3 regions of the Lactobacillus sp. W8093 genome follow, and region 3 is predicted to be linked to each of the others. Evidence: riboswitches for the same ligand, from Rfam matches in the RefSeq annotation. Region 3 holds a riboswitch; each other region holds the start of a gene.
What was found. A riboswitch is a leader RNA that binds a small molecule or an ion and turns the genes downstream of it on or off. The one in region 3 is predicted to bind thiamine pyrophosphate.
Positions count from the first base shown of each region.

Region 1: another riboswitch for thiamine pyrophosphate. It lies ahead of thiM (hydroxyethylthiazole kinase); the one in region 3 lies ahead of H3T47_RS08530 (ECF transporter S component).
Region 2: another riboswitch for thiamine pyrophosphate. It lies ahead of H3T47_RS01090 (ATP-binding cassette domain-containing protein); the one in region 3 lies ahead of H3T47_RS08530 (ECF transporter S component).

Region 1 is NZ_JACFRL010000002.1:43,176-47,458, forward strand. Features, by position in the region: gene H3T47_RS01490 (alpha-L-fucosidase) at 1-913, shown strand, start outside; gene H3T47_RS01495 (hypothetical protein) at 1,286-1,543, opposite strand; TPP riboswitch at 1,798-1,897, shown strand; gene thiM (hydroxyethylthiazole kinase) at 1,971-2,759, shown strand; gene thiD (bifunctional hydroxymethylpyrimidine kinase/phosphomethylpyrimidine kinase) at 2,771-3,574, shown strand; gene thiE (thiamine phosphate synthase) at 3,585-4,250, shown strand.
Region 2 is NZ_JACFRL010000001.1:228,302-232,584, reverse strand. Features, by position in the region: gene H3T47_RS01095 (energy-coupling factor transporter transmembrane protein EcfT) at 1-503, opposite strand, end outside; gene H3T47_RS01090 (ATP-binding cassette domain-containing protein) at 515-1,951, opposite strand; TPP riboswitch at 1,913-2,003, opposite strand; gene H3T47_RS01085 (AraC family transcriptional regulator) at 2,158-3,102, shown strand; gene htpX (zinc metalloprotease HtpX) at 3,136-4,032, opposite strand; gene H3T47_RS01075 (LemA family protein) at 4,049-4,283, opposite strand, start outside.
Region 3 is NZ_JACFRL010000012.1:51,309-55,591, forward strand. Features, by position in the region: gene H3T47_RS08510 (PTS lactose/cellobiose transporter subunit IIA) at 1-127, opposite strand, end outside; gene H3T47_RS08515 (PTS sugar transporter subunit IIB) at 139-474, opposite strand; gene H3T47_RS08520 (hypothetical protein) at 560-736, opposite strand; gene udk (uridine kinase) at 1,000-1,641, shown strand; gene H3T47_RS08530 (ECF transporter S component) at 1,735-2,313, opposite strand; TPP riboswitch at 2,355-2,444, opposite strand; gene H3T47_RS08535 (M42 family metallopeptidase) at 2,517-3,599, opposite strand; gene hpt (hypoxanthine phosphoribosyltransferase) at 3,841-4,283, shown strand, end outside.

The DNA.
Region 1 (4,283 bases), on a different contig from region 3:
AATATTTACACATGAGTGCCATGAGCAAGGAATTGCACCATTTATTTACTACGCTACTTATGATTGGCATAATAAAAAATATCAGGCAGATTTTAACGGATATTTAAAGGAATTACGCCAGCTAATCGGAATTCTCTGCACTAATTATGGCAAAATTGGCGGTTTCTGGTTTGATGGTAACTGGAACAAACCCAACGCTGATTGGCAGGATGAGCAGCTTTATCAGGAAATTAGAAAACTGCAGCCACAAGCTATTATTACCAACAACACCGGATTAGGAAAGCAAGGAATAAGTGACGGACGAAAAGTGGACGTCCTGACTTTTGAAAGAGGCAACCCTCAAGTAATCAACCATTTTCAAAATAATCGTTATTTTGCTGCTGAAACCTCATTGACTCTAAACAGACATTGGGGCAATGCCCAAAATGACCTTAATTATGTTTCGGCGCGGCACTTAATTGAACAAATTTGTCACACTCGCAAAGTGGGGGCAAATTTATTAATTAACGTGGGCCCAGAATTTGATGGCTCTTTAAATATTCATTGCCTGTCGTTACTAGAAATTATTAAACAATGGATGGCAATTAATAAAGAAGCAGTCTATAACACCAACAATTTTGAGCATAAAACTTACACCGCTGCTGGAAATGATAATGATTTTATTAAGGGTAATTATTTATTTGTGGATAATCTGGGTAATGTTGGCAATCAAAACGTAGTACTGGGAGGAGAAAAAATGCGAGAAATAGTATTTAATAATTTTCCGCCCCAAAAGATCGAGCGCATTGTTTGGCTGGATAATGGCACTAACGTGGCGTTTAAACAACTGCCAGAAAAAAGCCAACTGATAGTTAAAGCAGACGGATTCGAGTACGGAACCAACTTGGTAGAGCGTGTAGCCAAGATTTATTGAACTTCATTTAAATAAAAAGACTAATAAATTACCATAATAAGGTGGTGAGCCCCAAAAGTTAGACAACTTTTGGGGCTTTTTCACCTGTGGCGATATTAGTATCAATAAAATAGTGGCATAGTTTATCGGGTCCGACTTACTACTGTTTGTGTCATATTCTAATTTAGCAGTCTTTAACGCTTTGACTTTCCCCTTTTTACCAATGTTAGTCACGATTAGCACAAGAATGACCCACGAAAAGAACCTCTTGTAGTTAATAGTCACCGGTTCTTTAAAGAATTTGTTTCACCATTCAAACAAGTGTTAATTTACTGGACATTTTTGTATTTAAATTTCAGAAAATTAAGTTAAAATTGTCTTGCAAAATTACTTTTAAAATTTGTCCTTATCATGTTTTCTCTTGTACCAATCATGTATTTCAAAAAATGTACATATTGCGAAATAAAGCAGCACAACAACAAAAACCACAGTAATCACTTTAACGAAAACAGCAAAATTAAACAAAATTGATAACCATAAAAAGGCCACAAACACTGCTGCAATAGGTAAAAATATTTTATCAATTTTATGTTCTATAAAAAGTGTATGAAGCGCGTTATTTCGATCTGTATTTGTAATTTTCTTTTTCATCATGACCGCTCCTTTCGCCTAATATTAAAAATTAATTAATTAATTTTATTTAGTATAATATAGCATAAAAATTTAGGCAGCGAGTAATTGGCTAATTTTTTTGATCTAAAAAAAGCAGCTGCTATAATCATTTGCTTTACTTGACAAAATACTTGGTTAGATTATGTAAAGAAAGCTTGATATTATAAGCAGAATCATATTAAGCAGCAAAACATGACATTGTAATCTAGCATTAATTTCGTTATAATTGAAAGCGATAACACGAGGGGTGCCTTTTTGGCTGAGATGAAAATTATTTCAGACCCTTTGAACCTGTAAGTTAACACTTGCGTAGGAACGTGTCGAACCTGTTAAGCTTTGGCATTTTCACATGCTAAAGCTTTTTTTATTAATCAAAATTTTAAAGACAGTTAATTAGGAGAATATAATGCAGTTAGAATTATTAGACAAATTACGAGCGCAAAATCCTGTTATTTTCAACATTGCCAATTTTGTAACAGTTCAGGATGTGGCAAATGCTGTTAATGCTATTGGTGCTTCACCAATTATGAGCAATGAAGTCGCTGAAGCTGAAGAAATAGTGCGGCTGGCTTCTGCTGTTACAGTTAACATTGGCTGTTTAACCAAAGAGCAAATTAATCACATTAAAAAGGTGGAAGATTTAGCACGACAATATAATAAACCGATAGTGTTTGATCCCGTAGCCGTTGGTGCGGTTGAATATCGCTATAAAATTGCAGATAAGCTTTTGTGGGATTTTCATACGAGTATTATTCGCGGCAATATTGGTGAGATCGCTGCCTTAGGTGATTTTGAGTGGAATTCAAAGGGCATTGATGCAGGCTCCGGTTCTGGTGATATTGATGAAATTACTGCAAAAACAGCGCAGAAATACCACTGTACAGTTATTGCCAGTGGTCCTACAGATACAATCAGCGACGGCAAAAGACTAGCGCATATACATAACGGCTCGCCCCTTTTTAAAACCCACGTGGGCTCTGGTGACATGTTGACTAGTATTGTTACAGCATTTACTGCAGTTGCTAACGATCCTTTTGAAGCAGCTCAAATAGGTGCTTTAGTTTTCAGTTGCGCTGGTCAATTAGTAGTTCAAGATCATCCCAATGTCGGACCAGGTACTTTTGGCATGTATCTCATGGATTATTTGTATAAAGTAAAAGCCGTAGATATTGAACAAATTGCTGATTTTGATTAAGGAACTTTATGATGACTGAAAAAATTAATTCTTTTCCCCAAGTTTTAACCATTGCCGGTACAGATTCTGGTGGTGGTGCCGGGATAATGGCTGACCTTAAAACTTTTCAAATGCAAAAAGTATTTGGGACAGCTGTAGTGGTAGCCGTGACAGCACAAAACACTTTAGGTGTGCAAAAATCTTTTTTACTACCTTTAGAAATGATCGATGCCCAATTCGCCTCTCTGGCAGAAGATTTCCGCATCCGTGCTTGTAAAACGGGAATGTTAGGTGATGCAGCTCATGTTCACCAAGTTGCACTTAATTTGCAAAAGTATGACTTTGGTCCTATTACCATAGATCCAGTAATGGTTGCTAAGGGTGGTGCTCCATTATTAAGTCAAGATGCTGTCGCCACCGTTAAAAACGAATTGCTGCCTTTAGCCGATCTAATAACACCCAACTTGCCAGAAGCAGAAACTTTAACTGGCATCAAGGTACAAATGCAAGATCAATATCCAGAATTAGCTCATAAATTACAAGATATGGGAGTTAAAAATGTGCTAATTAAAGGCGGTCATGCAAGTAGCGATCAAGTAAAAGATTATGCTTTATTTGCTGATGGTTCCGATCTTTGGGTCAGCAGTTCCAGAATACATACCGAACGCACTCACGGCACCGGTGATACCTTAGCTGCAGCAATTACAGCCCAGCTGGCTTTAGGTCAAAGTTTGCCTACGGCAATTAAAATTGCTAAAAAGTACGTTACTAAAACTATTAAGGAAACCATTCAAGTTGGTCATGGTCATGGCCCTTTAAATCATTGGGGTCAGTAATTTAGGAGAAATAATGAAAAACTTTAACACTGATTTTTTACATGCTTACTTTATTTGTGGCAGTCAGGACGTGCCAGAAGGTAAAACATTACCAGGCATAGTCGAAGAAGCTCTTGCTGCAGGTATTACTGCTTTTCAATTGCGGGACAAGGGTTCTAATTCAACTTTAAGTGAAGCCGAGAGACTCCCTATGGCGCAAAAGCTGCACCAATTGTGTTATGCATATCACGTGCCCTTCTTCATTGACGATGATGTTCAGCTGGCACAACAAGTTCATGCCGAAGGCGTTCATGTTGGTCAAAGCGATGAAGAAATCAGACAGGTCATTAAAGAAGTTGGCGGTCGGATGATTATCGGCTATTCCTGCTCGAATTTAACGCAAGTTGAGCAAGCCAATAAAATTAGCGGAATTGATTATTATGGCAGTGGCCCAATTTATGCCACCCAATCTAAAAGTGATGCCGACCCCGAAATTGGTATTGCCGGCTTAAGCCAACTGGTCAAAAGCACAACCAGGCCAATTGTTGCTATTGGTGGGATTACCGCTAGCGACTTAAGCGCAATTGCTAAAACTAAAGCAGCTGGAGCTGCGGTCATTTCTTTGATTGCTCAAAGCAATGATATTAAGCAGACCGTTAGTCAAATGCTCACAGCGCCATGGGTGAAAAATGACTAGTATATTTTAAAAACAAAAAAATGATTCTGCACT
Region 2 (4,283 bases), on a different contig from region 3:
GCTGAATTAAGAGCCACTAAGATCGCTTTAAAATAGAGAACGGGTGACCAAAAGCTCAGGTAAACGCCGCGCATCATGCCGGCAGTCCGAATTTGTTTAACGGCTGTTTTCATTCGCGGCACAATATTGAGAGCAGCTAAAACGCCATAAGCAAACTTACTCGGTAAATGAAAGTTTTGTTCAAAAGAGCGAGCTAAGTCCGTGGCAGTGGTTCCAATTGAGACACAGTAAATCGTCAGCGTATAGACATAAACACGGCTGGCTAAACTCAGTGCATTTTGCAAGTTAGGTTGCGGTGCAAACCAATATAAAGTGGCAAAAACCGTAAATGCGGCAATTAGGGGCATTAAGAGTGTTAGCAGCAAATTCTTTAATTTAATATGTTTGTAAATTAGATAAATTAATGCAAAACCGATGATTAACAAATTGGTGCATAAACTGGACTTAAGAGATATTTCTAATGAAATAATTAGTGCCAGAAAAAATTTGAAACTAGGATTCATTTTTGATAGCCTCACTTATTTGTATAGCTTAAATGCTGGTCTTGAAAAACAAGATGATAGTCGCACCAATCAGCCAAATTAGTTAATTCGTGACTAATGATTAATAACGTTTGGTTGCGGGCCTTTTGGCTTTTTCTCAATAATGTCATTACTTTACCTGCAGAAACCGTATCTAGTCCGCTAAGGGGCTCGTCAATCAGCAATACGTCTTGATCAGAGATCAGCATTAACAAAATTTGCAGTTTCTTCTGTTGGCCACCGGATAATGAGTAAACAACATGATCAAGCAAAGAATCAAGTTCAAGATAAGATAGTGTTTCATTTATTTTCTCATCCGTAAAGAAAGAATTAGTTCGGTGCTTTTTGCTCAGATTAATTTCATCCGCCACTGAAACGTTGATGAACTGATCACTTGCACTTTGAAAAATTTGCCCGACTTTAAGCAGGTACTTGCGGGTCGCTAATTTGTTAATTTCCTGATTGTGGTAAGTGATACTGCCAGAATACGGCAACATTTTAGTTAATGCGTTAAATAGCGAAGTTTTGCCCACACCGTTTGCTCCTGTTATCAGGGTAGTTTTACCAGCAACAATGTTTAAATGTTCTTGCTTGAGAAGCAAACGATTTTGATAAATTCGGGTATTTTGCAGCGTAAAACAATTTTGCTCGTTTTGTTCTGGCAGAGCAAAAGAATAAGAGGCAGCCATCATACTTTTCTGTAACAGCTGTTCTTTTTCATCTGGTGCAAGTTGCACTATTTTTTTACCCTGAAATTGAAACAGGTTATCACAAATGCCTTCATAACCAGATAATACGTGGTCACTCACAATGATTGTTTTGCCCTGATCGCGCAAATGGGCTAGTTTAGCAATCAAAAACTTGCGGGCTGCAGGATCGCAACTGGCAAACGGCTCATCGAGTAAAAAAAGGTCAACATTCATTGCAATTAAAACGGCTAAAGCTACCCGCTGCTGTTCGCCGCCAGACATGGTATTAATTTTTTGATCAAGCAAATAATCAATTTGGGCAAACTGAACGGCTTCATTTAGACGCTTCTCATACTGCTCTTTGGTTAGGCATAAGTTTTCAAGTGCAAAAATGATTTCCTCACGTGGCGTTGCCATCGTGAACTGCTCACCGGCACTTTGAAACATCATTGCTGATTTTAATCCGGCTAAAGTCACAGTGCCGCTTAAGTGACCGGCAAATTTAGGGTATAAGTCTGCTAAAATTTTTAATAATGTAGACTTGCCGCAGCCGGTAGGGCCAACTAATAATGAAAATTCTCCCGTAGGAATTTTTAAATTAATATCAGTTAATATTTGATTTTCTTTATCGTATGAAAAAGTGAGGTTATTTAATTTAATCAATTTAGTTACCAAAAAAATCGTCAGGAGAATACCTGACGACGTAAAATCTTTCGTTTTCCCTTCGCTGGCATTATCCATAGCAGGTTCAACGGGTATATTCTCAGCCTATACGGCACCCCGATATTATTTTCATTATACCTAAAAGAATTTTTATTGTCTAGACTGATTAGTCTTGCTTTTAACGGCCTGTAATAATTGTGAAATAACAAAAATTTATTAGCAATCTGCCAATTTGCTATATAATAAATTTATGAAAATAAAAAATAAAACAAGAAGGTGACGTAATGGCGGCAGTTAAGTTAGAACAATATTTGGCTAGTGTCTTGGACTCAAAAAAGTCGGACACAAATGAGATAAGAATAAAGCCGGGAAATGAAGATTTTAATTTATTCAGTGCTTTTTTGGAAAATCGTAATACTGGGATACATCGTTATCAAACTACAGGCTTAACCATTCTTTATTTGGCAAAAGGAGCAGTCAAAACCAGGATTAACGCTCAGGAACTTACTTTGGGTGCTGGTAATATTATTTTTTTACAGAAGAAATGCAACTACGAGATTTTAAAACCAAGCCATAAAGATATTTTAGTTAAACTTGAATTTGACCCTAATTTAACTATGCAAGATTTTCTAGGTGATTACTCAAAACTGAATCGTGAAGAAAAGGGTCTACTTAAAAAAATTACTACAGCTTTTGATCAGAAACGCTTATTAAGTATGAGCGGCACGCCAATGTCTAAATCCGCTCATCTAGTTAAAAAAGTAATTGATGAATATCTCAATCAAAATCTTTTTGCACGCAACATAATTATGGCAGAACTTAATTTGCTCTTATTTTTAGCAATTAGAAGCCAAGACTTAGCTGCTGAAACTAGGTTGATTACTAATCATCAGTTTGCTCAAACCGAGTTAGAGCAGTATATTGATGCTCATTTCACTGATGTCAGCCTTAATGATGCAGCCAAGTATTTTGGCTTTAACCCCAATTATTTTTCAAGTTTGGTTAAACAAAAAACGGGCAAAAGTTTTATGGAACATGTTGATGAAAGACGTATGCAGGAAGCGCGAAGTTTGCTGGCACGCCCGGATATCTCTGTTAAGGAAATAATTACCCGTGTAGGTTATAGCGGCAAATCATTCTTTTATAAAAAATTTAGTGAATATTACCATGAAACGCCCGTGCAGATGCGTGCAGAACTATTTCGACAAGCAAATATCAACTTAAAATAAAAGCAGCCTTACTAGAAAAGGCTGCTTTATTTATTACATTTTTTCCAAGCGTTTAATTCTATCCGCTGTCGGCGGATGACTGTCAAATAAATGCGTAAAACTGCGTCTTTTGCGTAATGGATCCTCAATATACATTCCCGCACTGCTCGGATCGGCTTTTTTCATTGGTGCAGAACCGTCAATTTTCTCTAGCGCCGAAATTAATCCTTGAGGATTGCGCGTTAATTCAACTGACGAAGCGTCAGCCAAGTATTCCCGATTACGCGATAATGCCATTTGCGCTAAGCTGGCACAGATCGGACCCAGAATTAACACAAACAAAATAGCTATAACTTTGAAAATCACAACAATAGAACCGCCGTTGTTGTCGTCTCTATCTCTATCATCGTCAATCCACCAGATGTAGCGGCTGGCAATTCCCGATAAATATGAAATGACGCCAACCAAGACTGCAGCAATAGTAGAAACCAGAATGTCATAATTTCTAATATGAGAAATTTCATGACCTAAGACGCCCTCAAGTTCTTCGCGGTTCATCATGTCAAGCAAGCCTTGTGTCACTGCTACAGCAGAATGGTTAGGATCACGTCCTGTCGCAAAGGCATTGGGACTAGGATCGGCAATAATAAATACACGCGGCATCGGCACCTGTCCCACAAGTGCCATGTCCTCTACAACGTGCCAAAGTTCTGGATTATCCTGCTCATGGACTTCTTGGGCATGATTAAGACTCATTACCATGTTGGCTGGGTTAGGCAAGACAATTAGCATATAAATGATACTAAAAATGACGGCAATAACTAACCCTAGGACGGGTCGATCACTAAAAAGATAGCCTAAGCCTGCCCCTACAAGTGCCAAAATAATAACAAACAGACCCATAATACCAACGGTCTTACGCTTATTGCTGGCAATTTGTTGAAATAACATAAAAATAACCTAGTATTTAAAATTTAACTTTAGGTACTTCTTTTTCCGACTCGTTAGTTTGTAAGTAATCAACTTTCTTAAAGCCGTGAATATGAGCAACTATGTTGGATGGGAAAGTTAAAAGTTTTTGATCATATAAGGCAGCTGATGAATTGTACAGTTGTCTGGAATAAGCAATCTTGTTTTCAGTGTTAGTTAATTCTTCTTGCAATTTCAAAAAGTTTTGATTTGCTTTAAGATCAGGATAATTT
Region 3 (4,283 bases):
CACCTTTTTTAGCTAACCGAATTGCTTCAAAAGCAAGACTCTTAGCATTACCGCCATTTGCAATCAGACCCATAGCAGCTTCTAATGTTTCTTGTTCTTTTTGAGCAGAGGTTTCTTGTTCAGCCATTTCAACCACCTTTAACCATTAATTAAATCTTCAGCCTGTTGCAAAACTGTTTTGCCGTCCATCATGCCATACGCACGCATTTCGATTACTCCCAGAGGAATATCTTTGCCATCTTTGCCCTTACCTTTAACTTTGTTTTTAAAGTCATCTTCCATATAACGAACTTGTGGCCCAAGCAATACACAATCAAGTTCGTCTTGTTCAATATGCTGATCAGCTTCTGCAGCTGGACAGGCAAAAATTTTTGCATCAATGCCTTCTTCTTCAGCTGCTTTTTGCATTTTAGTTACTAGTAACGAAGTACTCATTCCTGCACTGCAGTTGAGCATAATTGTTTGTTCAGCCATAATAATCCTATTCCTCCTAAAATGTATCTTATGATTTGTCTTCTCCATTATAGCACTATTAAAATAGCGCTTACTAATACGAATATTATTTTTTCATAAAAAAAGATAATAGCTTTAATGGATGTGAACAGTCCATTTTATTATTACCGCCAATGGCTAAGTCAAATCCCACTAATAATTCATCATTGCCTTCAATTAACCTTTTATTACATGTATCACAATTTTCCTCATCAAAATTAGTCTGGCAAATAGCAGTAAGCATGGCAGCGTCTCTTTCAAAGCCCTGCAAAAATGAATGCGCAACAATTTTTTAAAATGAGGAGCCGGATGATGCCAAATCATTCATTTTGCACCTACTATTAATTAGCTTATATTACCTTTTTCACATTTTATAATATAAAAATTAAGTCGCATTTTAAACCATATTTTTAAAAAATTGGCGAGAATAAGTAAATTCACGTTAACTGTTGGTAATTAAAGACAAAGTAAAGTAAAATGTTTAAGGATTAAAAAGGGAGTGGCATAATGTCTAGACTTGAAAAGCCTGTTGTGATTGGTATTACTGGTGGCTCAGGCAGCGGAAAAACTACCATTGCACAAAAAATCGTTGCTCAAATGCAAGAAGATGAACACGTTTTAATTATGACGCAGGATTCTTATTATAAGGATAACACCGGCATCCCCATGAGTAAGAGGATGAATATTAACTATGATCATCCTGACGCCTTTGATGTTCCTTTACTTAGAAAACAGCTAAGTGATCTCTTGAATTATCAACCCATTGAAATGCCTGTTTATGATTTTAAAGAACATACTCGCAGCAAAGAAACTGTCCACACCGAACCTGCTGATATTATTATTCTTGAAGGAATTTTAGTCTTAGCTAATAAAGAAATACGTGATTTAATGGATATCAAAGTCTATGTCGATACAGATGATGATATTCGTTTTATTAGAAGACTAGAGCGGGACTTAAGTGAACGTGGTCGTTCTATTGATTCAGTGATTGAACAATATTTGAATACGGTCAAGCCCATGTATCATCAGTTCATAGAACCCACTAAGCGTTATGCTGATATCATTGTACCTGAAGGTGGCAAAAACGATGTGGCAATTGACATGTTAACTACAAAGGTGCATTCAATTTTAAGTCAAAAGGAAAAATAAAAAAGAGTAATTGCTTTTTTGAAGTGACCCCAAATTTGTCCTAAATTTGGGGGTTACTTTGCTCGCAATACTCTTTTTTTATTAACAAATTAACTAATCAATTTTTGGTTTTAAAGCGTTGTCAAATAAATTAGTAATCAATTTAACCAAAACTCCGTCAAAAACTAGGGCTGAAATAATATTGGTAATAAACATTACAATTTGAACTTGCATGCTGAACTTGCTCCAGCCGTATAAAATATATGAAGGTATAAAACAACCAAATGAAGCAAAAAATGCACCAGTCAGAACACTTTTCCAAGTGAATTTTTGGTAACGTTCCTTTTTAGGAAAGAAGCCAATTTCATTGGTAGCACCTTGGATAACTCCTGATAAAATGGTTGTGGCTCCCCATTGGCCCCCGATTGCCATTTCCACAACGGCAGCCAATAATTCGCCAACTGTACCAGAACCCACTGTAGGGACAAAATACATTGCTAAAGGTCCTGCCATAAGCCATAAACCTGAAAAGACAGTGTCTGTGACCGGGGCAAAGCCAGTTGGAACCAGTAACATTTTAACTAAATTAAATGCCCAATTAAAGCCATAGGTATAAATGACACCCATAATAATTCCAATCAGTGCAATTAAGATGATTGACTTTACATTCCACTTTGATGATCTTGTAAACATAAAAATACTCCTAACTTAACATGTCATTAGGAGTATCATCATTAACTAATTGAACACTTCCCTAGCGCAGGTATTATCCCGTTCAGGTTCGGAGGGTATTTCTCAGCTTTTTGGCACCCCTAGTGACTTATTTAATTTTTATTAGTATAACACAAGTTAAATAATTTTTCTGGTCAATTTTGAAGATAGTTTTTTTAGACTGATTAAAATTGACTAAAACTAGCTAATTTTTCCTTAGTCAAATCACGGATAATGGCTACTGTCAGATCAACAGCAGCTTTAAAATCGCTATAGGCGCTAAAGCAATATGGCGAATGTTCATAACGCACTGGAATGCCGATAACAATTGTCGGGGCGCCATTTTCATAGTAAATCGCAGCACCATCTTGACCGCCACCAGTTCTAACAGAACGAGTATACGGAATATGATTTTGATCAGCCATAGCACAAGCATACTGTTGAAACTTAGGGTTTGGTAAAAATGACGTATCCATATCACGCAGCATCGGACCACGTTTTAATCCTGTTTGTGACAGCCAATCTGGTGTAAATGTATCATCTGCTGGGCATGATTCAAGGACAATTGCTAAATCTGGCTTGATAGCTCTGGCAGTCACATAAGCTCCGCGCAAACCAACTTCTTCCTGACTTGAAAGTGCCGCTACGACATTAAAATCGGTTTCTTCACCGTTTAAATTATCAAGGACATCTGCCATGGCAGCAGCGCCAAAGCGATCGTCAAAGTCTTTACCGAAAAATAAGCCGGTTTTTTCATTGTATTCACACTTCACATCAACAAAAATAGGACAGCCAGTGTCAATTTGATAGTCATTAATAGTTTCAGCACGAGAACTGGAGCCAACATCGATTGACATATCAGCTACATCAGGGACATTATTTCTTTCTTCTTCTGTCATAAAATGCGGTGGTTTAGTAGCAACCACTCCCGGCACATATTCACCAGCACGGTTCTTAATCTTAACGCGTAAAGCTGGGATATTATACTTTACCCAACCGCCAAGTGGTACAAACTTAATCATTCCGTTGGGACGAACTGCTTGCGTAATAAAGCCGACAGCGTCAGAGTGCGCATCAAGCTGGATAACTGGTCGATCCGGCTTATTCTCTTTTTTACTGGCATACACATTGAGCATGCCGTCAACCTTGACATTAGCAAAGTCATGTACAGTTTCAGTAAAAAGCTTAACAAATTCCTCTTCAAATCCTGATGTTGAATTAGCGTTTGAAAAAGCTTTAAGCATCTTTATTTCTTGTTTTTTATCCATTTTATTCGGCCTTTCACTTAAAATATCTTATCTTTCATTGTACCAAAGTCACAGTTAATTAAACTAGTGCTTTAAGTTGATTTGCAAATAATCCTACTGCTTTTAACAATATATATACTTTTTGTACGTAATTAGCTCCATAAATTACGTAAATTGACAAAAATAATCTGTTTTTTTGACCAAAAAATGATATAATCAAATTTATTAGGAATTTAGATTGTTTTAAATGAAGGGTAGATAAATGCCAAAAACCGACAACATTAATAATATTATTGATCACAAATTGTTTACTGAAGAAGACATCCATAATATGTGTGTTAAGCTGGGCAAACAGCTTACTGCTGACTATGCTGGTAAGAAGCCTTTAATTGTAGGTGCACTTAAGGGAGCTATTTTCTTTTTAACCGATTTGGTTAGAGAAATGGATGTCAAAGCGGAAATTGATTTTCTTGATGTTTCCAGCTATGGCGATGAAATGGAATCATCTGGAGAAGTTAAACTTATTTCAGATTTGGCTGCTGATGTTAAAGATCGTGACGTTTTAATTGTTGAAGATATTGTTGACACCGGTCTTACATTGGAATACATGAAGAATTTGCTCAAAAAACGCGGAGCTAAAAGTGTCAAGTGTTGCGTTTTGCTTAATAAAGAAGCCAATAGGACAAGTGACGTTGAAGTCGAATA